One region of the Nocardia sp. NPDC003693 genome, then DNA from elsewhere that is predicted to be linked to it. Evidence: riboswitches for the same ligand, from Rfam matches in the RefSeq annotation. Region 1 holds a riboswitch; each other region holds the start of a gene.
What was found. Region 1 has a riboswitch for cobalamin ahead of ACWDOP_RS15215 (ABC transporter substrate-binding protein). Riboswitches for the same ligand answer to the same signal wherever they lie in the genome.

Region 1 (7,434 bases):
GAACGAGATCGACCCCTCATACCCGCTCCCCCAGCACCGCGTGCCGCGCCCGCGGGCTCACCAGCAGCGTGCACAGATCCGCCAGCAGATACACCCCGATCCCCACCGCCGCCAGCAGCACGGCCGCCGACTGTACGAACGGGAAGTCGCGAGCCTCGATGGCGCGCAACAACTCCTGCGAGAGCCCGGGAAACGCGAAGAGCGTCTCAACCACCGCGACACCGCCGATCAACCCGACCACCGACCCCGCCAGCGGATGCAGGGAGGCCGACAGCGCGTTGGGCGCCACGTGCCGCAGCATGAGCCGCGCCCCGCCGATTCCGTTGAGCCGCAACGTCCGTACGTACGGGCTCGCCATGACCTCGGTGGTCTGCGCGCGCACCATCCGCACCGGATGCGGCAGCAGCCCCAGCAGCAGGCAGGTCACCGGCAGCACCAGAATCTCCGGCCGGCTCCACACGCTCGCCCCGGTCGGCACCAGCGACACCGCGGGCAACAGCCGCAGCGAGAGCGACACCGTGGCCACCAGCAGCACGCCGAACACGAAGGAGGGCATGGATTCCACCGCCAGCGACCCGACACTGATCACCCGATCGGTACGGGTACCCGGGCGCGCACCCGCCAGCAGGCCGAGCCCGAGCGCGATCGGAATCAGCAGGGCCGCGGTGAGCGCCGCGAGCGCCACGCTGTTGCCGACCCGGCCCAGCAGCACCTCGGCCACCGGTCGGCCGGAGATCAGCGAGTCGCCGAAATCGCCGCGCACGAACCCGGCGACCCACTCGGCGAACCGCACCGGCGCGGGCCGGTCCAGCCCCATGTGCGCACGCAGGGCGGCCAAGCGCTCCGGGGTGGGATCACCGCCGCCGGTGCGCGAGGCGACGACCGTCGCCGCGTCCGAGTCCAGTGTCTCGAACAACCCGAAGACCAGCAGCGCCACGACGAACAGCACGACGATCCCGCCGCCGGCCCGCCGGGCGGCATAGCCGATCACGACCGGCGAATCATTGCTCGGCCAGCCAGGTGGTCGCGTAGTTCGCCCAGTCGTCGGTGCCCGGCACACCGTCGCGCACCCCGCCCACGTGCACGCGGGCCGCGTCGGGCCGCTTGGCGAAACTGTGCAGGATGTACCCGCCCTCGTCCCAGAGTTCGCGCTGCAGTTCGCGATACAGCGTGGCCCGGCGCGCCGGATCCATGGCCGCGCGCGCCTGCGCGAACTTGGCATCCCAGCCGGGCCGCTTCCAGCCGGTGCCGTTGCTCGGCGAATCACTGGTCATGGTCTGGCCGTAGAAGTAGTCGAGACTGTAGTTCCACCAGCCGATGTGCGACAGCGCGGCCTTGCCGCTGACCTGGGAGAAGTAGGTGTCCGCCGGCACCGATTCGAGCTTTATCGTGATGCCCGCGGCCTTGGCCTGCTCGGCGAACAGCGTCGCGGATTCCAGCATGCCGGGGAAGCCGTCGGCGGTGGGCAGGGTGACGGTGAGATTCTCCTTGCCCGCCGCCCGCAGCAGCTCGCGCGCCTTCCGCGGATCGTAGGCGCGCTGGGGCAGATCGGCGTCGTAGAAGGGCGCGCCCCTACCGTAGATGTCGTTGCCGAGTTCGGCGTAGCCGTAGTACACCGAATCCACCATGGCCTGCCGGTCCACCGCCAGCCGCATGGCCTGGCGCACCCGCACGTCGTCGAACGGCGCGGTGTCCACGCGCATCTGGAACGCGCCCATGAGACCGGCCGGCGGGGTGACCACCGTGATGTCGCTGTCCCCGGACAGGTTTCGCGCCTGCAGATACGAGATCTCGTGCACCACATCGGCTTCCCCGGACAGGAAGGCGTTCACCCGGGCCTCGGTCTCGGCGATCTGGATGATCTCCACCTCGTCCAGGAAAACCTGCCCGTCCCAGTACTTCTCGTTGCGCCGCAACAGGGTCCGGTCGCCCGGAGACCACTTGACCAGCGCGAACGGCCCGGTGCCCACCGGCAGCACCGACCCGTCGATGACGCCGGTGCCGTCCTTGACGATGTAGCAGTACCAGCCCGCGAGCACCGAACCGAAGTCCGCCAGCGGCGTTTTCATCTGCACCGTCACCACGAGATCGCTCTCGGCGCGGGTGCGCGACATGTCGACCGCGGAGAGATCGCCCGAGGAGTTCCGGGCCGGGTCGAGCATGCGCTGGAAGCTCCACAGCACATCGCGCGCGGTCAGCGGGGAGCCGTCGCTGAACAGCACGCCCGGCCGCAGCGTGATGCGCCATTGGCTGCCATCGGCATTCGGCACGACCGACTCCGCCAGCCGGTAGCGCAGCGTCAGGTCGTTGTTGTAGGCGACGAGCTTGTCCCAGACGTTCTTGGACACCGCGCCGCCGGCCGAACTCCCGGCCTGATGCGGATCGAGCACGTCCGCGCTCGCCGAGCGCCCGGCGATCACCGTCCGCAGGCGGCCGCCCGGCCGGGGCGGGCCCGAGGCCGCGGTGCGTGCACCGGTGTCCGAGCCGCAGCCCGCGAGAACGCCCGACGTGCCGAGCAGGACGGCCCCGAGCGCGCCCGCGCTGCCGAGCAGGAATGTGCGGCGGCCGACATCCGGCCGTCGCGGTGTGTAGTTGTTCATCAATCCTCGTTGGTGTGATCCCGATACCGCGGGCGCAGGTATCCTGGCTCCCGGATCGACACACCCCGCCGGCCTTCCAACCTGGGCAGGTCGTGACCATATTTCGGCGGATTGCTCCCCGGTGACAGTTGCGGGACAGCCCCGGATTCACACCGGTGTTCCCTACGCCGGGTACCGACCCTACGGGACGGACCGGGCGCGCGGGGGACGCCCGCCGGACGGGCGGCAGCGGCTCGGTCGCGCCGCCGGGCGCGGCTATTCGACCACGGCGGGCGCCGCGCAGCTGTCCGGAACCGCGACGAGCGAGCAGGTCACCGGGTACCGCGTGGGCTTGTAATCGCTCGGGACTCCGCCGCGCGCGGTGATGTCGCGGTAGGCGGCGACACCGTCGGTGGGATGGCGGGTCAGGCTCGGATCGTGCTGGGCGTCAACGGTGTACAGGCCGAAGCGGGCGGAATAGTCGCCCCATTCGTAGTTGTCGGTGAGGCTCCAGTAGTTGTAGGAGACCACGTCGACGCCGTCCGCTTTGGCGCGCTGCAGCCAGTAGACGGTGTCGCGCAGATGATCGCCGCGGGTGTAGCCGTCGTCGCGACCGCCGTCCGGGCCGGTGGCCAGACCGTTCTCGATCACGCGAATGGGCTTGCCGGGGAACCGCGCCGCGATGTGGCGGAGCACGTAGTAGATGCTCTCCGGGGCCTGGGTGCTCTTCCAGAACTCCCCGGTCGCGCCGTACGCGGCGGACAGGTCGGTGACCGAGGTGGAGTAGTAGTGATCCACGCCGATGAAGTCCAGGCTCTCGCGCATCTGTTCCGGGAACAGCTGCTCCAGCCACGACTGCACGCCCGGGATCGGGATGTACGCCAGGTTGGAGGAGACCTGCGCGTCCGGCTGTACGGAGTGGATGTGGCGGTAGATGTCCCGGTGCGCGGCGACGATGCCGGACACCATCGCGCCCGCGTTCTCCGGGCGCAGACCGCCGTACATGAGCTCGCGCCGGACGTATTCGGTCGGCTCGTTGAAGGTGATCCACAGCGGGCGCGCCCACGCGTAGCGATCGACCACCCGCCGCGCGAAATCGACCAGTTCCGAGGACATCTCGGGTCGATTCCAGCCGCCGCGATCCACCTCCCATCCGGGATGGACCCAGTGGTTCAGGGTGATCATCGGCCGCATGCCGGAGCCCACGATCCGCGCGATGACCGCGTCGTAGAACGCCCACCCCGCCGGATCATCGCTCCCCGGAACGGTTTCCACGCGCGACCACTCGACCGAGGTGCGATAGATCCCCACCCCCAGACTCCGCGCCCGCTCGATGTCGGCCGCGTAGTTGTGGAAGAAGTCGACCGAGTTGCCGATGGGCTCGCGCACCCGGCCCTGATCCCCGTACCGCAGCCAGTTGCTGTCGGGGCTGTAGCCCTCGGACTGGAATCCGGACTGCGCGACACCGAACTCGAAGTCGTCGCCGAGCCCCGGCACATCCGCACCCGCCGGCCCGGCGCCCACCACGGTCATCGTCGCGATCGAGAAGGCCGCGGCCACCCCCGCCGTACACAGTTTCGACCACCGCTGCCGCACTTCGATCCTCCGGTCCACCGAGCTCTACCGATACACCGATGCATCCGGATGCATCGGTGTACGCGGAAGTATGCTGCGCGCCCGCGATGTGCGCCAGGGATCGCGAACAAGATTCCGGTACAGGCGAATCCCGGTGCGCGCGCTCAGCCCCGATCGGCCGGGGTCGCCGACGGCTGCAGCAGGCGTTCCTCGAGTGCCGCCACCTGGGCCGCGACGCGTTCGTGCTCGGCGAGGTGCACCAGATCCGCGAACGCGCGATCGACACCGGAGTCGGCGATGGCGCGTTCACAGCGACGGGCCAGCTCGTGCCGATCGGTACCGGGCGGCACCGTGGGCTGCAGGGTGAGCTCGGCGATAACGCCCCGCGAGCGCAGGACACGGCGGATCGAGTCCGCCATCGTGTCGATGCCGACGAACGCGGGGACCGTGGAGACCGCGCCGTCGGCGTCGAGGTAGCGCAGCTGGATCGGCTGCACCGGCGTGCCGGTGTCCACCGCGGCCTGGAACAGCGCGGGCCGCAGGTGACCGTGGGCGCGACCGCACCAGGTGGTGCCCTCGGGGAAGATGCCGACGCGCTCGCCCGCGCGCAGGCGGGACGCGATCTCACCGATCACGCCGGGCAGGGCGCGCAGGCGTTCGCGTTCGATCGGGATGACGCGGACCTTGCGGGCGACCGCGCCGAGCACCGGCCAGTCGATGAGGTCGGCGCGGGCGACGAAGGAGGTCGGCTCCACCGCGGACAGCGCCATGACATCGGTCCAGCCGATGTGCGGGGCAACCACGAGGACCCCGCTCGGGGTGTCGCCGGGTGCCCGATTGTCGATCACGCGGACGCGAATTCCACAGCAGTGCAGCAGTGTCCGCGCGTAGCGGCTCTGCAGGGCCGGACGGCGGCGGCGCGGGGTGAGCACGTGCGCCAGCGGGAACGAGGCCAGCACCGCACCGAAACCGACGATGCGGGCGGCCATCAGCAGCACGCTCGCCTCGGGTGCGGTGCGCACGCACTCGGGACCGCAGGGGCTGTGCGGCATCCACGCGTGGGCGCCGGATTCAGCGGGCGGACAAGACAATCCGGCCGTTCCGGTGGAAAGCAGGGCAGGCATCATGATTCATCACCGGGCATCCATACTGGCGACCGCGGACTGCAGGCGCTCCAGGTAACGGGTATTGACGGTCGAAAGCCCCAGCAGCGCCACGAAATCCGCGACCGCGAAGTCGGGGTCGTGCGCCGGTTCGCCGCAGATCTGCGCGTTGAGGCGCAGGTAGCCGTTCATCAGCGCGGGCAGCTTGGGGCGCGCCGGCGGCTCGATCTCGTCGAGGGTGCGGCCCTCGACGACGACCGGGTTGTACGGGCGCACACGGCGTTCCGGCTCCAGGCCGTGCTTGCGCAGGATCAGGTCGCGCACCCCGCGCACGTTCGCGCCGGGCCGATCGCCGGGCTCGGGAACCATCGGGACCGAGACGCAGCCCATGATCCACTCGTAGCCGGTGAGCTGGATGTAGTGCAGGATGCCCGCCCACATCAGGGTCAGCACCGAGCCGTTGCGGTGATCGGGCACCACGCAGGCGCGGCCCATCTCGACCATCCGGTTGCCGACCGGATCCAGTGCGCCCAGGTCGAATTCGGTGGCGGTGTAGTAGCCGCCGGCGGCGGTCACCTTGTCCGGGGGCAGCATACGGTAGCAGCCGACGAACTGATCGGTGAGTTCGTCGCGAACCAGCAGGTGGTCGCAGTGATCGTCGAAGCGATCGGCGTCCAGGCCGGCCGGGTTGGCGGGGATGGCGAAACCCGGCTCGTTGGCGAACACCTGGTAGCGCAGCCGCTGGGCGGCCTCGCGATGCTCCGCATCGGAGGAAACGACCAGGGAGTATTGCGAACGGCTCTGGGTGCGGGGCGGTTCCGGGCGCGAGAGGGGGGCAGACGCTGCGGGGAGCAGGCTGGACTTCGACACTGCCGTGCTGGTCATGCTGTTGATCAAGCCAGGCTCAGACTGCGCCGGAGCGACCGCCAGATGGCGGGTCGATGCCAGTCCGATGAACGCGTCGGGGCCCGCACCCGGAGTTCATCGGATCGCTTCCGAACGTTCCCTACCAGGACAAACGCTCGTATTCCGGGTGGGTACGGCGTGTGTTCCGGACACCCGCGACGCCGGTCGGCGGGCGTCCGGCGCACCGGCCGGGCGCGTCCGCGACTCCGGTCGGCGGGCCGAGATCGCGAGCCTACGCCACCGCGCCGGACGCCTCCGCACCGGGTCGGCGGCGGAACAGCAGTGCGGTGTCACCGAATTCGTGCCAGAGGTATCCGGTGTCGACGGCCGCGCGGTAGGCCGCGCGCACCACCTCGGCCCCGGCGACCGCTTCCAGCAGGTGCAGATGCGAGGCTCCCGGCGCGTGCCAGCCGGTGATCAGGCCGTCCACCACCCGGGCCGGGCGCGATCCGTCGAGCACGAGCGAGGTCCAGCCCGCGGTGGCGCGCACCAGCCCCCGGTCGTCGGCGGCCGACTCCAGGGCTCGGGTCACCGTCGTGCCGACCGCGATCACCCGCCCGCCCGCCGCGCGGGTCAGGTTCACCAGGCGGGCGGTCAGATCGGGAACGGTGAGACGCTCCGGATTGGGCGGCTCCCCGGTCTCGGGCGAGGAGACGCCGGTGTGCAGGGTGATCGGGGCCAGCGCGACGCCGCGGGCCACGAGCTCGGTGACCAGCGCGTCGGTGAAGGGCCGGCCCGCACTGGGCATTTCGGCGCTGCCGGGCTCGCGGCCGAAGACCGTGCGGTAGTAGTCCGCCGACCAGCGCTCGGGGACATAGGAGTAGGTGATGGGGCGGCCGTGCCGGGCGAGCAGGTCCCGGACCGAGGTCTCGACCTCGGCCACCCACAGGCGGGTCGCGCCCGGCAGCCAGGGCTCGGCCAGCACGGCCGCCGAGCCGTCCGGAAGCCGCAGCCGGGCACCGGTTTTCAGCGGCGGGCCCGCCCACGGGATGCCCGCCGGATCACGCGGCTCCACCGCCCAGCGCCGGCCGGTCAGCCAGGTGGAGAAGTGCAGCACCGCGGGCACGCCGTCGAGCTCGGCATCCACCGCGGCGGCGAGCATGGCCGAATTGTTCACCACCACCAGGTCTCCCGGGCGCAGGAACGCGGGTAGCTCGCGGAAGCGGGCGTGGGTCAGCGCGCCGCCGTCGCTGACCAGCAGGCGAACCTCGTCACGGGCGACACCGCGCGCCTCGGGCGGGGTGGTGGCCGAGAGTTCGGCGGGCAGGGTG
Region 2 (7,434 bases), on a different contig from region 1:
TGCTGGCCCCCCTGGACGATCAGCCGATGCTGATCCAGACCCTGGAGGCGTTCATCGACAACGAGTTCAATCACAACGCGGTGGCGCGGGCGCTGTTCATCCACCGCAACACCGTGACCTATCGGCTGGCCCGCGTCGCCGATCTCACCGGTTACGACCCGCTGCTGGCTTCCGGAATCTCCACGCTCATGGCCGCGCGCACGGCTCGGCGGCTGGATTCGGCGGCCGTGCGCGGGTGAGGATTCGCCGCCGAGTCCTCGCTCTGTGAACCCCGTTCACATCGCGGTCTCGAAACAGGTGAGACAGATACCGATTCAACGGGAATCTCGCTCTGGGGCATGACAATCCGGATCCGAGACGTCAAGATGATCAGGGCCCAGGGGCCGGGAGAACAGACACCGTTGTACAGAGTTCAGCGCTTCGGCCTTCGCGGCGCGGACAGGAGAAACCGTGGCAATGTCGCCGCAGTCGCCGCAGTCCTCGCCATCGCTCACGTCCGTGATCGTCGAGCAATCCGGTTCGGCCCGTATCGGCACCCGCATCGCGCATCCGGTGCTGCGCACCACGCTGCAGCAGTTCCTGCGCGCGGGTGCGTGGGTCGCCGATCGCGGTCCCGGCCCGGCGGAGCTGGTCTTCCGGGTGACCCGCCTGTCCGAGGCGCCCGCCCGGGTGCTGGGCGCGCCGCGCGGGGTGCGCAGGCACCCGGTGTTCTTCGACAGCTTCCACGCCGAATGGCTGTGGTCCGAACCGATTCCGGACCCGCGCATCGCCCGGGATTCGGCGATCCTGTACTTCCACGGCGGCGCGTTCATCGCGGGCGGGCTGCACAGCTACCGCAGGCACACCGCGCGCCTGGGCACGCTCAGCGAGCTGCCGGTGTTCACCGTGGACTACCGGCAACTGCCGGACGCGCATCCCAACGAGAGCCTGGACGACGCGCTCGAGGCGTACCAGTACCTGCTGGACCACGGGTTCTCGCCCGAGAAGATCGTGTTCTCCGGGGATTCGGCCGGCGGCGGCCTGGCGCTGCGACTGGCGCTGACCGTTCGCGACCGCGGATTGCCGCTGCCCGCGGGGATCTCGGTTACCTCCCCGTGGGCCGACTTCGATTCCACCGCGCGCATGGCGCACCCCAACGCCAAGCTCGACGCGGTGCTGCCCGCGGCGGGCCCGGACATGGTCGTGCGCCGGGGTATCGCCGTCGACGGCGTGCTGGACCCGAGCTGGTCGGTGGTCAACCACGATTTCACCGGACTGCCGCCGATGCTGGTTCAGGTCGGCTCGCGCGAGATGCTGCTCGCCGACGCGCTCGCGGTCGCCGAGCGCTGCGAGCAGGCGCAGGTCCCGCTGCGCCTGCAGATCCGGGAGAGCGCGCCGCACACCCTGATTCACCTGGGCGCTGGCCTGCTCGCCGACGGCCGGGACGCCGCCGCCGACGCGGCCGAGTTCCACCGTACGATTCTCGCGGCGACCGACACCGGTCGCACCGCGGCCTGATTCCGGCGCCCCGGAGCAACCGAAAGGCTCGAATGTCCCAGTCTGCCAGCGCTTCCCGGCCCGCCGTCCTCATCACCGGCGCGGCCGCGGGCATCGGCCGCGCGATCGCGGCGCGGTTCGCCGGGGCGGGCTGGACCGTCGGGCTGTACGACATCGACGCCGACGCGGTACGTAGGACCGCGGCGGAGATCGGCGGCACGACGGTCACCGGCGCGTTCGACGTCACCGAGGCGGCGGGCTGGGAACAGGCGCTGAAGGAGTTCACCGAGACCACGGGACGGCTCGATCTGCTGGTCAACAACGCCGGGATCCTGTGCTCGGGCGCGTTCGGCAACATCCCGCTCGAACGCCAACTCCGGGTGGTCGACGTGAACGTCAAGGGCGTGCTCACCGGCTGCCACGCCGCGCTGCCGCATCTGCGCCGCACGCCGGGCAGCCAGGTCGTCAACCTGGCCTCGGCCTCGGCGCTGTACGGCCAGCCCGGACTGGCGACCTACGCGGCGACCAAGGCCGCCGTGCGCAGTCTGACCGAGGCCCTCGACCTGGAATGGCAGCGGTACGGGATCAAGGTGCACGACCTGCTGCCGCTGTTCGTGGCGACCGGGATGATGGACGAGGTCGAGCGCGGCTCCAAGACCTCGGCGACCCTCGGCGTGCACCTGACCGCCGCCGATATCGCCGACGCGGTCTGGCGCACCGCGACGAAGCCGGCCCGCCTGCGCGGGCCGCACGTGCTGGTCGGCATCCAGACCAAGGCGACCGCCGCCGCGGTTCGCCTGTCCCCCACCGCTTTCACGCGCGCGTTCGTCGGCTGGCTCAGCAAGTCCGACACCCTCTGAGCTGCGCGAACCCGTCCGCTCGAAAATAAGTGTCGCGCTCGGCAATTCGCTGTTAGCGTGGACCGCACACACCGACGAGAAAGGAATCGCAGCGATGACCGAGTACAGCATCCCCAGTCCCGCAGCGACTTTCGCCGTCGGCCTCGTCGCGCCGCCGGAACCGAGCACCGCGCCCGCCGCCGCCTTCGCGGAAAGCAGCCTCTAACCGGGCAGGCTTCCCGACCGAGGGCCGCACCGGGCGCACATGCCCAGGGAGCGGCCCTTTTTCATGCCCTCCCGCCGCGGGACGTAGCTCAACGGATAGAGCGCCTGCCTTGGGTGCAGGAGGGTGCGAGTTCGACTCTCGCCGTCCCGACGATCGCGATACACCGTGCTCCACGGAGCCCGGGCCAGTAGCTCGACACGGAAGAGCGCCTGCCTTGCACGCAGTCGGTTGCGGGTTCGAATCCCGCCTGGTCCACGCATGACGCGGCGCAGTGCTGTGCTGGTTCGGCACCCTGATTTTCACTCAGGACCACGTCGGTTCGATTCCGACCTGCGTCACCACAACTCCATACGGCCTCGTGCTCTGCCGGTCGGGCACCCTGATTCTCAGTCAGGACTACGCGGGTTCGACTCCCGTCGAGGTCACCACCCCCGGGACCACCCGGGGCGGGGAGAGGCAACCGGGCGGGGCCCGGGACCGCTTGCTAGGCGGATCGAGGCGGTGAAGCCTTGGGGATCGTGCCCTCGCCTCTCCGCGCATGCCGCGCACGCCGCGAATTCGGCTGTGCCGCAGGCGGTCTCACTGCGCCGGAATCAGAACCGGTCGATGCCCGCGAGCAGGACGGTCGCGCCGGAGATGACGACGCCGGTGACGAGGGTGGCAGCGCCGAGCCACACCGCGGCGATCAGGCGATTCGGGCGAACGGGGTCGGTGCCCAGCACCGAGAGGAAGAACCCGGCGGGCATCAGGATCGCCGCGGCCAGGACCGCGATCGCACCGCCGTTCGCCCAGCCGGGACTGGCGCCGGCGGCGTTGCCGAGCACGGCCAGGAGCAGGCCGAGCATCACCAGGACCCCGGCGTGCGCGTGCCCGGCGCGGAAGAAGGATTTCTGCAGTTCGTTGGTTTCCTGACCGCCGGTGACGACGCGGAGCAGGAACGTCCCACCGAAGGCGATGGTGGCGACGGAGATGATGGTGGCACCGAGAACAATGCTGATCAGGGGATCGATCAGGGTGGCGTACACGAGGACTCCCGCGGGTTCGTACACTTGATTGGATACTGTTACTACCCAATATTGGATAGTTCAAGTACCTAATGTCAAGGCGCCGAGCGAAGGAGACCCGCGTGCTCATGTCGGAGTTGGCGGCACGGACCGGCGTGCCGATCCCGACCGTGAAGTTCTACCTGCGCGAAGGGGTGCTGATGCCGGGCGAAGCCACCAGCGCCACCCGCGCGCGCTACGACGAGACGCACGTCCAGCGGGTCGCCCTGATCAAGGCGCTGTCCGGGCTCGGCCTGTCGATGGCTCAGATCCGCGCGATCGTCACCCTCATCGACGAGCCCGGCCGCCCCCTGCTCGACACCCTGGCCACCGCCACCGCCCTGCTGCCGCCCGCCGTCGACCCCGGCGAACCCGCCGAGTACCCGCGCGCCCGCGCCGCGCTCACCGCCCTCGGCCTCGCCGTCCCCGACGACTACCCGGCCGTGGCCCAGCTCGAGCACGCCCTCGCCGCCGCCGAGGCCGCCGGGATGCCGATGACCGAGGACCGCCTGCGCGCCTACGGCCCCGCCGTGCTGGCGATCGCCGAGTACGACATAGCCGAGATGCCCCTCGACTCCGCTTCCCGCGCAATCGAATACGCGGTACTGGGCACCGCCCTCTACGAACCGGTCATCGCGGCCCTGCGGCGCGTCTCGCACGCCGAACTCTCCGCCCGCCGCCTCGCACCGAAGCCGGACGGGCACGTCGAGTAGCACTCCCGGGCCACGCCCGTACCGGCCGGGAACTCCCCCTGGTCGCGCCGGCACGGGCCCCGGCGAACAACTCGGACCTCGAGCGCGGATCCGAGCGCGCCGGATCCGGCCGGGCCCGAGCGCTTCCCGCGCTCGCGCGTGATCTTGGTACAGTCCCTCCGCCGTGGTGTTCGGGAAACCGGTGTGAAGCCGGTGCGGCCCTCGCCACTGTGATCGGGAAGTGAACAGATCTGTCCGGACGGAGTGATCCGTCCGGGGCCACTGGGGTGCTCGCGCCCTGGGAAGGCCGATCGTTCACGCGGTATCCCGTCAGCCAGGAGACCGGCCACGGCAGGCAACACCCCATTCCACGAGGACCTGGAAGGCGGTCTCGGTGACCCCATCTGTTTTCGCGCGCCTGCGTACCGGCGCGCTGCTCGCCTGCGCGCTGATGCTGACCGGTTGCGGCGTACAGGCCGGACCCGCGGCCGACGGCGCGAACGCCGTCACCCGCGCCAACTGCGGCATCGACGTCGCCGTGCCAGGGCCGCCGCAGCGCATCTACGCCGCGTACCAGCCCTCCATCGAGATCGCGCACGCCCTCGGCGTCACCGATCGCCTGGCCGGGACCGCGTTCCTGGATTCGGCGGTGCTGCCGGAATACCAAGCCGCGCAGGCGAAATCCCCCTACGTGGAGAAGCTGCCGAGCCGGGACGAATTGCTGGCGCAGACACCGGATTTCGTGCTGTCGGGCTTCAACGGCGTGTTCGCCACGTCGTCGCAGAGCAGCGTCGGAACGCGGGCGAGCCTGCACGATCTGGGCGTGGAGACCTGGGTGCTGAGCCCACTGTGCCCGAGCGCGGACGGCCTCGCGGACGAGGCCATCGACCCCGCGACCGTGCGCTTCGACAACGTGTACGCCGACCTGCGGGACCTGGGCGCGCTGTGGGGCGCGTCCGAGCGCGCGGAGACCGTTGTCGCCGACCTGAGTTCGCGGATCGAGGCGGTGCGCGCGAAGGTCCAGGGCGCGGCCCGGCCGACGGTCGCGGTCGTCACGCCCAAGGACGACGGCTCCTACACCGTCGCGGGCGGCATCGATTTCGTCAGCCGGATCATCGAGGCCGCGGGCGGGGTCAACGCCTTCGCCGACCTCACCGAACGCCGCAACGTGCAGATCGGCGCGGAGCAGCTCATCGCCCGCGATCCCGACATCATCCTGACCAGCCTGTGCTGTAAGGCGAGCTACGTGCGCGCCGACGCGCAGCCGCAAGTGGACAAGCTCACCGGCAATCCCGCCTTCGCCAATCTGAAAGCCGTGCGCGCGAAAACGGTGCACCCGTTCCTGTTCGCCGATCGCGCCGCCGGGGTGCGCATCGCGTACGCCACCGAACTCGTCGCCGGACTGATCCACCCGGATCTGTTCGCGCGGTGATCGGCACCGTGCGCGGCGCCGGCCTGCTTGTTGCCGGGGCCGCGCTGGCCGCGACCTGCGCGGGCTCCATGCTGATCGGGACGCACCCGCTCGATCTGGCCGACGTGCTCGCGGCGTTCACCGATTTCCGGGGCGGCGACACCGACCGGATCGTGCGCTACATCCGCCTGCCGCGCACGCTGGCCGGGCTGCTGGCGGGCATCGCGCTCGCCCTCGCCGGGGCCGTCATGCAGGGTCTGACCCGCAACCCCCTGGCCGGTCCGGGCCTGCTCGGCATCAACGCCGGCGCGTCACTGGCGATCGTGCTCGCCATGGCGGTTGTCGGACTGAGCTCGGCGGCGGGCCTGGTGTGGTTCGCGTTCGTGGGCGCGGCGGTGGCCGCGGTGTTCGTATACACCCTGGGCTCCTTGGGATTCGGCGGCGCGACGCCGGTGAAGCTGGTCCTGGCCGGGGCCGCGTTCACGGCCCTGTGCGGGTCGATCACCACGGCGATCACCCTGCTGGACCGCACCACGTTCGACAACTTCCGCTTCTGGGTGGTCGGCTCGCTCACCCGGGCGAGCCTCGAATCCCTGTGGGCCGTACTGCCTTTCCTGGCCGTCGGCGCGGCGCTCACGGTCGCGGTGGCGCGTTCGCTCAACGCCCTCGCCATCGGCGACGACATGGCGCGCACGCTCGGCACCCGCCCGGTCGTGGTCCGCGGTCTCGGTGCGCTGAGCGTGGTGCTGCTGGCGGGCTCGGCGGTGGCGATCGCCGGTCCGATCGCGTTCATCGGCCTGGTGATTCCGCATATCGCCCGCGCGTTCGCCGGGCACGACTATCGCTGGGTGTTGGTCTGGTGCGCGCTGCTCGGACCGACCCTGCTGCTGTTCGCCGACATCGCCGGCCGGGTGCTGGCCCAGCCGCAGGAGATCCAGGTCGGCATCATCACCGCCTTCGCGGGATCGCCGTTCTTCCTGTACCTCGTGCGCAACCGGAAGGTGGCGACCCTGTGACACGACTCGAACCGAGCGTATTGCCCGGGGGCACAGTACTGTTGCGCTCGCCCGGACAGCGGGTGGTCATTCGGGTCCAGCGCCGCTCGGCCCTGCTCACCGTGGCCCTCACGTCCGCCGCCCTGCTCGTGGCGGCGTGGTCTCTCACCGTCGGGCACTACCCGCTGACCGTCGCCGACGTGCTGCGGGTGCTGGGCGGCGGCGGCACGCTGATCGAGTACGACGTGGTGGTGGCCGATCGCCTCCCCCGGGTGCTGACCGGCCTGGGCACGGGCGCGGCGTTCGCGATCTCGGGCGCGATTCTGCAGCGCGTCGCCACCAACCCCCTGGTCAGCCCCGAGATCATCGGCATCAATACCGGCGCGTCCCTGGGTGCGCTGGTGGTGAGCGTCGTGCTCGGCGGATCGGGCCTGGGCCTGGTCGGCGGCGCGCTCGCCGGGGCCTTCGCGGCCATGGCGCTGATCCTGGCGGTGGCGACCAAGGACGGGCTCGACGGCTACCGCCTGGTCCTGGTCGGCATCGGGGTCACGGCCATGCTGTCCGCGGCCATCGCGTTCATCCTGACCCGCGCGAACATCTACCAGGCCCATACCGCGGCCATGTGGCTCACCGGCAGCCTGACCGGACGCGATTGGCTCCACGTGGGATTCGCGACCGCGGCGGTGGCCGCGGTGCTGCCGCCGCTGATCGTGTTCGCCCGGGCGCTTCCGCTGCTCGAACTCGGTGACGAC
Region 3 (7,434 bases), on a different contig from region 1:
GTGGCACACCGCGGCTCAGGCGCTCAACGGCGCCGCGGTCACCTCGTAGCCGAGATTGGTCAGCACCTCGGTGGTCGCCTTGGCGAAATTCAGGGTGATGAAATGCAGGCACGGGGCGCCCTCGGCGATGAGCCGCTCCCCCATCTCGGTCGCGATCTCGATCCCGGCCGCGCGCACCGCGGCCCGATCTTCTTCCGGGCCATCGCCCGCCGCGCGCCGCAGCCGGTCGAGCACGGCGGCGGGGAGCTCGCGGCCCGACAGTTCGACCGCGCGTTTCACCGTGCGCAGCGAGGTGATCGGCATCAGCTCGGGAATGATCGGTTTCGCGCCCTCGATCGGGCAGTGCGCGGCCACCCGATCCCGTAGCCGCAGATAGTGCTCGACGTCGAAGAACATCTGGGTGATCGAATAGTCCGCTCCCGCATGCAGTTTCGCCGCCAGGAACGCGGTATCGGAGTCGAGGTCCGGTGAGCGGTGGTGGCCCTCGGGGAACGAGGCCACCCCCACGTGGAAATCGCCGAGGTCCCGCACGATCCGCACGAGCTCGTCGGCGTACTCGACCCCGTCCGGGTGCCGGGACCACGCTCCCAGCGGATCACCGGGCGGATCGCCGCGCAGCACCAGAACGTTGCGAATCCCGCAGTCGGCGTAGGACCCGATCAGGGCGCGCAATTCGCCGATGCTGTGCCCGACCGCGGTCAGGTGCGCGACCGGCAGCAGCGTCGTCTCCGAGGCGAGTTGCCCGGTGATGCGCGCGGTGCGGTCCTTGGTCGAACCGCCCGCGCCGTAGGTCATGGAGACGAACGCCGGGTGCATCCGCTCGAATTGCCGTACGGCGCGCCACAATCGGGCCTCACCGACCGCGTCGCGCGGCGGATTGAACTCCACCGAGAACGGCACCCGGGCCCGCCCGTGAATGCGCAGGCTGTCGACGACCGATCCGGCACCGGTCGCCCTGGCGGACGTGCCACCGGACGGTCCGGTCGTGAGATGGGCCCGTCCTGGGATGGAGTACATGTTCGCCTCAGCGCAGCGCGTTGACCGCGGTCACCAGGTTGCGCAGCGAGGCGATCACCTCGTCGTTGCCGCGCGTCTTGAGACCGCAGTCCGGATTCGCCCAGAGACGCTCGGCCGGAACGGCTTTCAGCGCCAGCGCGAGGGACTGCTCGATCTCCTGGGCGCTCGGCACGCGCGGGGAGTGGATGTCGTACACGCCCGGGCCGACACCGAGGTCGAAGCCCGCGGCGTTGAGGTCGTCCAGGACCTCCATGTGCGAGCGCGCGGCCTCGATCGAGGTGACGTCGGCGTCCAATCCCGCGATGGCGCCGATGATCTCGCCGAACTCCGAGTAGCACAGGTGGGTGTGCACCTGGGTGGCGTCGGCGACGCCAGAGGTGGCCAGGCGGAACGCGTCCACCGCCCACTCCAGGTACGCGGCCTGATCGGCCTTGCGCAGCGGCAGCAGCTCGCGCAGCGCGGGCTCGTCGACCTGGATCACCGCGATACCGGCGGCCTCGAGATCGACCGTCTCGTCCCGGATGGCCAGGGCGATCTGCCGCGCGGTCTCCGAGCGCGGCTGGTCGTCACGCACGAACGACCACGCCAGGATGGTGACCGGACCGGTCAGCATGCCCTTGACCGGCTTGGTGGTCAGCGACTGCGCGTAGGTGGACCACTCCACGGTCATGACCGCCGGGCGCACCACGTCGCCGTAGACGATCGGCGGGCGCACGCAGCGGGTGCCGTAGGACTGCACCCAGCCGTTCACGGTCGCGGCGTACCCGTCGAGCTGCTCGGCGAAGTACTGCACCATGTCGTTGCGCTCGGGCTCGCCGTGCACCAGCACGTCGAGGCCGATCTCCTCCTGCAGCGCGATGACCTCGGCGATCTCCGCGCGCATCCGGTTGTCGTACTCGGCCTGATCGATCGTGCCCTTGCGCAGTTCGGCGCGCGCCACCCGGATCCGGGAGGTCTGCGGGAACGAGCCGATCGTGGTGGTCGGCAGCAGCGGCAGGTTCAGGCGCTCCTGCTGCAGCACACGGCGCTCGTCGGCCGGGGTGCGGCGGATGGCATCGGAGGTCAGCTCGGTCAGGCGCGACCGCACCGACTCCACGCGCAGGCGCGGATCGGCCTTGCGGTCGGCGACCGCGGCGCGGGCGATCGCGAGCTCGTCGGCGACCGCGGCCTCACCCTCGGTGAGAGCCGTTGCCAGGACGCGGATCTCGGCGATCTTCTCCTCGCCGAACGCCAGCCAGGAGCGCAGGCGCGCGTCCAGGTCGGTCTCGGGCGCGAGGCTGTAGGGCACGTGCAGCAGCGAGCACGAGCTCGACACGGCCACCTGGACACCGGCCGCGCGCAACGCGCTCAGGCGGGGCAGCGCGTGATCGGGATCGACCCGCCAGATGTTGTGGCCGTCGACGACGCCCGCCACGATCAGCTTGCCGGTGATCGCCTCGGCGGCGGCCACGTCCGCATCGCCACCGGCGACCAGGTCGACGGCGATGCCCTCGACACCGGTCTCGGCCAGCGCGGGCAGGGCCGCACCCAGGCGACCGAAGTAGGCCGCCACCAGGATGGCCGGGCGCGCCGACAGCTCGGACAGCCGCTGGTAGGTGCTGCGGACCGCCGCGAGTTCGGCCTCGGTCAGATCGGTGACCAGCGACGGCTCGTCGATCTGCACCCACTGCGCGCCGGCCTCGGCGAGCTGACCCAGGAGCTGCTCGTAGAGCGGCAGCAGATCGGCCAGCCGGTCCAGCAGGTCACTGCCGTCGAGGGACTTGGCGAGCTTGAGGAAGGTGATCGGGCCGACCACGACCGGGCGGGCCGGAACACCCAGCGCCAGCGCCTCTTTCAGCTCCGCGAGCGGCTTGGCCGGGTTCAGCGCGAACTGGGTGGTCGCCGACAGCTCGGGCACCAGGTAGTGGTAGTTGGTGTCGAACCACTTGGTCATCTCCAGCGGCTGCACCTCGGCGTTGCCGCGCGCGGCCGCGAAGTAGCGGTCCAGCTCGTCGGCGATGCCGGCCACCCGCTCGGGCAGCGCGCCCAGCAGCACGGCGGTGTCGAGCACCTGGTCGTAGTAGGAGAAGGTGCCCACCGGCACCGAGTCCAGACCGGCGTCCCGCGCGGCGGTCAGCTGGGCGGTGCGCAGGTCGGCGGCGACGGCGTGCAGGCTCGCGGCGTCCTGGCGTCCGGCCCAGTAGCCCTCGATCGCGCGCTTGAGCTCGCGATTGGGCCCGATGCGCGGGAGCCCCAGCACGGTGGCGGTAAAGGTGTTGTGCGGGTTCGACATTGATGAACTCCAGAGGTCAGCAGCAGATGACCGCCACCCATACGGAACGCACACCAATGGAGCCCTGGAAGCATCGATCCCGTGCCCGGGTTCCACTCGGCGTAACGCCCAATCCACGAGGCGACGACCGCCGGATACGGCGTATCCGGCGCAACGGGCAGGTCTTCGGACTCGTGGGCATCGACCCGGGAAAGGGTCGGCCCCCGGCGCTCGGGCCCGGGGCTGGTCCTACTGACCGTCGCTTCCCAGGCATGATTCATGCGCCCAGTGCGGGTGACGGCTGTCGTTCCCACTCACCGCTGCGGGACAGTCCCGGATTCTCACCGGGTTCCCTCTCGTCCCCGGCGCGCGAACACGCCCTGGACTTCGACGCCAACGGACGGGTCAGGGGCTCCTCGACTCCGCCGCCGGCGAACCAGCTGCGTGGCGAATATAGCGAAATCCGCAGGATCCACCAACAACCGTGTCGCGATTCACGCGGATCGGGTCGGCGGGGGCGTGCATGGGCAAGCCAGGAATCTCGTCCGAATGCGTTCTTCCACAGTGCTTTCCGACAGCCGACCATCCTCCGGCAGATGTAACCGGCTGCGGCGAATCGCCCGGCCCGGGCACCGATCGAGCCCCGGACCGGTCTGCGTCGGTCCGGGGCTCGTTCGGGGTGTCTGCCATGGTGATGACTCAGCATGATGCGACGGTCGGGACAGTACCCGCGACGACGCGCCGCCCAGTGGGCACTGTGGTCCAGGACACGCACCCTGGCCAGTGGCTGTTCCCGTGGGGCGCGGCGGGGCGCGCGGGCGCCGACCGCCAGTCGCATCGGCCTCGCGCGGGACCGCCCGGCCTCCTAACATTTGTCGGTGTCGTCCGATTCACCGTCGCCGCCGTCCAGGTCCGCCCGTCAGCGCGCACGCCTGCGCTTGCCTGACCGCCTGTCCCGGATCGGTCATCGACCGGCAGCAGGTACGACGTAGTCGGCGTACGGAATCGCCGACTGCCAGATTCGATCTCGAATCGATCGAATATGAGCGGTAATCACCGGGTCGGTGGTGGTGGCCAATCCGGCCCCTGCCCCGGTCGGGGTGAAGACACTGAACGCGACCAGGTCGTCATCGAAGATCCACCAGTCGTCGCCACCGAGCAATGCAGGATCGACCAGATGCCTTGGAACGTACCGAATCTCTTCGCCAGCCAGGGCATTGAGGCGTGCGATGTGCAGCGCGAACCGAGTGTAGTCGGTGTGCGGTTCGGTGACGACCCGGACGCGCCGCACGATCTTCCCGGCCGCCGTCGCCTCGCGCACGACGTTCGACCAGTCGGCGAACCACGCGTAGTCGTCGGGTTCGCCCGCCAGGAAGACGCGGAACGGTTCATCCTCCTCCGGGGTGCTGTAGGCGTCCTGCAGTTCGAGATGAACCGCTACGGACCACCCCCTACGGAACAGTCGAATCGCGTCCTCACCGTGGTGCAGCAGCATCCCTGCGAATCTCCTTCCTACAGGTATTTCGATGCTCATCTCATGGTCCGGCGTGTCCCTGAGCGAGCGCCGCGGGGTCGGTCACCGGGAAACCGTTCGCAGGCATCTACGGAATGAATTTCGCCGTCCGGTCACCCAGCGGTCGGCCCTGGGGCTCGCGGGTGCGGCGGGCTGTTCGAGCCCCCTCGACGGACTTCGATGGCCGTTCGGATCACGGTGCGGGCTGCGTCGCCGGTGAGGGACTGCCTTGCCAAGACGTCGAACGCTCTGCCGTACAGGGCGATTTCCCGAGGCTGAGTGATGGTGATGCTCGCTGTGTGCCCCTCGACCTTGACCAGGCGGTCATCGAACATGAAGAAGTTCTCGACGACCACCCGGCCCTCCGCGGCGCGTGGAACGATGCCCAGCGTCACACGCGGCATCCCGATCAGCGAGTAGAGCCGATCGAGCTGACCCAGCATGACCTGCTGCTCACCGAAGCTGGTGTAGAGCGCTTGTTCGGCCATGAGGAAGTGGAATCTCTTCCCCTGGGCGTAGAGAATCCGTTGGCGTTCCATCCGTTTCGAGACGGCCACATCCAGGTCGTCCGGAATCTCGTAGAAGTCGATGATGTTCCGCATGATCGCGGACGCGTAATCGGCCGTCTGCAGTAGACCCGACACGATCGCCGGTTCCCAATTGCGAATCAGCGTCGCCTGCGCCTCAAGCCTGAGGGTGTGCTGCTGGCGGCGTCTCATCCCCGTTCCCAGCGCTTGCCGCCACTCGACGTATGCCGAGTCGACGTTGTGCAGGGTCGCGAGGAGATCGTCCAACTGGTCGCCTGCGCCGGTATGACGGCAGTAGGCCCGCAGATCGGCGTCGGACGGGCGGATCACGCCGTACTCGATCTTACTGACCTTGCTCTCATGCCATTTGGAGAGGCGGGCGAGCTCCCGGCCGGACACCCCTGCACGACGCCGAATCTCTCGAAGCCGCTTGCCGAGAGCCGCACGGCCCTCCTCGATCGGGTTCGTCACTGACGTGTGGTCACCCGGCAGTACTCGTCGAACGGTGTCGTCAACGGCCACAGGCGGTCGCGAATACCCCTGCAGTAGGCCGCGATTGCCGGGTCGGTGGTCACCGCGGAACCGCCTACTGCCCTGCCTTCACAGTCGGACAGGTTGAACACCACGGTCTCGTCATCGACGAGCCACCAGTCATCGGGCGGCACCTGCCCTGCGAGATGGCGAGGCAGGTATCGGATGTCTTCGCCCGCTTCCGTGTTCAGCGCGGTCAGCTCCAACAACCAGCGCTGGTAGTCGCTGTGCGGTGTTGTCACAACCCTGATCCGCGACACCGAGACACCGTGCGCAACTCTGTCCTGAACGAAGTCGTACCAGTCCTGGAACCAAGCCCTGAGATCGAACTGCTCCCCACGTAAGAAGCACTGCAGTGGTTCGTCCTCGGACTCGACTCCGTACGAGTCACGCACTTCCAGGTGAAAGATGCTGTGCCGCGCCGCGCTGAGCAGTTCAGTCGTGGGCAGGAACTTCACCGAAGAACGTCCTTTCCGATTTCGGCACCTCGATCGCTGTTTCGTAGTCTTCCATGTCGAGTCGCGCAACGGTCGGGAGATCGGTCACCGGCCGACCGGTGAGCGTGAACGTACCCCGCCCCGTGTCGACCATCGTCGCTCCCACGAACGTTCGCGGCTCCGCGAATCCGAGCAGGGCATGGGGAATTTCGATGGTTTCGGGACTTCCAGTCTTCCACCCCACCAGCAGGTAGCTGCCCTCATCCGTCGCGCAGAGTGCAGGACACCCCTCCTTGCCCGAGCCGGTCTTGCCAAGTACTCGAAAGCCCATGATCTTGCCTCCCGTGACTTGCGTGTCGCAGTTTGCACCGCCCTCACTACAGGGTCCTACGGATAGGCCATTTCCGTTGCTGAACAACAGGTTTTTTGCAAGTCCTTGCAAACTTGTTGTGCTGGATACAAGCCTCTTCGTACCGTCGATCTCGACCGCGCGTGGCCGGCGTGATCACTCCATCCCCGAGTTCTTCACAGCGACGACAGGGGCACCGATGCCACTCACCGAGACGCAGGCCACAGTGCTCGCGGCACTGGCCACAGTTGAACCCGCACGAACGCTTACGATCCGACAGTTGTGCGAGAAAACCGGTTTCACCAGATCCAGCACCGGCTCGGCGGTCAAAGCACTTGCCGTATCGGGACTGGCCCGCAGCACCCAGCGAAGTCCCGCAGGCTGGCGTATCACGTATCTGGGTGAGTCCCTGATCCGAGCATCGGCCTACAGCGACTTCCGCGAGCCGAACCTCGGAGGCGATGCGGCGTGATCACCGACGGCGAAGGCAACGACTATTCCGCGCTCGAACACTTCGAGTTCACGCGCCCGCGAGGCTGGATCCAATTCGCCGACGGCTCATGGGAGCCGGTGTGGGCGGACGGATCGGTCGGCGACACGGCCGTGACGTACCCCCACCAGGGCTCGAACCTGGGACCCGCCGCTTAAGAGGCGGCTGCTGCTACCAACTGAGCTATAGGGGCATGCGGCACCATCGCGTGCTGCCGCTCGCCGATCCGGCAGGATTCGAACCTGCGGCCTCCTGGGCTTCAACCAAGCGCTCTGCCAACTGAGCTACGGACCGTTGCCCGCCCGAAATATATGGGCGG

Region 2: linked by a shared signal. The riboswitch ahead of ACWDOP_RS16785 (ABC transporter substrate-binding protein) and the one ahead of ACWDOP_RS15215 (ABC transporter substrate-binding protein) in region 1 are both predicted to bind cobalamin.
Region 3: linked by a shared signal. The riboswitch ahead of metE (5-methyltetrahydropteroyltriglutamate--homocysteine S-methyltransferase) and the one ahead of ACWDOP_RS15215 (ABC transporter substrate-binding protein) in region 1 are both predicted to bind cobalamin.

What each region holds. Positions count from the first base shown of each region.
Region 1 is NZ_JBSFNO010000011.1:160,392-167,825, forward strand. Features, by position in the region: gene ACWDOP_RS15205 (ABC transporter ATP-binding protein/permease) at 1-20, opposite strand, end outside; gene ACWDOP_RS15210 (ABC transporter permease) at 17-991, opposite strand; gene ACWDOP_RS15215 (ABC transporter substrate-binding protein) at 1,002-2,600, opposite strand; cobalamin riboswitch at 2,635-2,793, opposite strand; gene ACWDOP_RS15220 (family 1 glycosylhydrolase) at 2,856-4,112, opposite strand; gene ACWDOP_RS15225 (lysophospholipid acyltransferase family protein) at 4,319-5,278, opposite strand; gene ACWDOP_RS15230 (GNAT family N-acetyltransferase) at 5,288-6,142, opposite strand; gene ACWDOP_RS15235 (S-adenosylmethionine:tRNA ribosyltransferase-isomerase) at 6,396-7,434, opposite strand, start outside.
Region 2 is NZ_JBSFNO010000013.1:88,282-95,715, forward strand. Features, by position in the region: gene ACWDOP_RS16740 (PucR family transcriptional regulator) at 1-239, shown strand, start outside; gene ACWDOP_RS16745 (alpha/beta hydrolase) at 457-1,497, shown strand; gene ACWDOP_RS16750 (SDR family oxidoreductase) at 1,530-2,336, shown strand; tRNA gene ACWDOP_RS16755 (tRNA-Pro) at 2,619-2,691, shown strand; tRNA gene ACWDOP_RS16760 (tRNA-Ala) at 2,723-2,796, shown strand; tRNA gene ACWDOP_RS16765 (tRNA-Glu) at 2,807-2,882, shown strand; tRNA gene ACWDOP_RS16770 (tRNA-Glu) at 2,894-2,969, shown strand; gene ACWDOP_RS16775 (hypothetical protein) at 3,135-3,590, opposite strand; gene ACWDOP_RS16780 (MerR family transcriptional regulator) at 3,668-4,297, shown strand; cobalamin riboswitch at 4,445-4,641, shown strand; gene ACWDOP_RS16785 (ABC transporter substrate-binding protein) at 4,671-5,708, shown strand; gene ACWDOP_RS16790 (FecCD family ABC transporter permease) at 5,705-6,703, shown strand; gene ACWDOP_RS16795 (FecCD family ABC transporter permease) at 6,766-7,434, shown strand, end outside.
Region 3 is NZ_JBSFNO010000029.1:98,300-105,733, forward strand. Features, by position in the region: gene ACWDOP_RS27640 (methylenetetrahydrofolate reductase) at 16-1,017, opposite strand; gene metE (5-methyltetrahydropteroyltriglutamate--homocysteine S-methyltransferase) at 1,025-3,289, opposite strand; cobalamin riboswitch at 3,449-3,623, opposite strand; gene ACWDOP_RS27650 (DUF6879 family protein) at 4,233-4,763, opposite strand; gene ACWDOP_RS27655 (helix-turn-helix domain-containing protein) at 4,895-5,779, opposite strand; gene ACWDOP_RS27660 (DUF6879 family protein) at 5,776-6,297, opposite strand; gene ACWDOP_RS27665 (hypothetical protein) at 6,275-6,607, opposite strand; gene ACWDOP_RS27670 (MarR family transcriptional regulator) at 6,825-7,097, shown strand; tRNA gene ACWDOP_RS27675 (tRNA-Lys) at 7,235-7,308, opposite strand; tRNA gene ACWDOP_RS27680 (tRNA-Phe) at 7,337-7,409, opposite strand.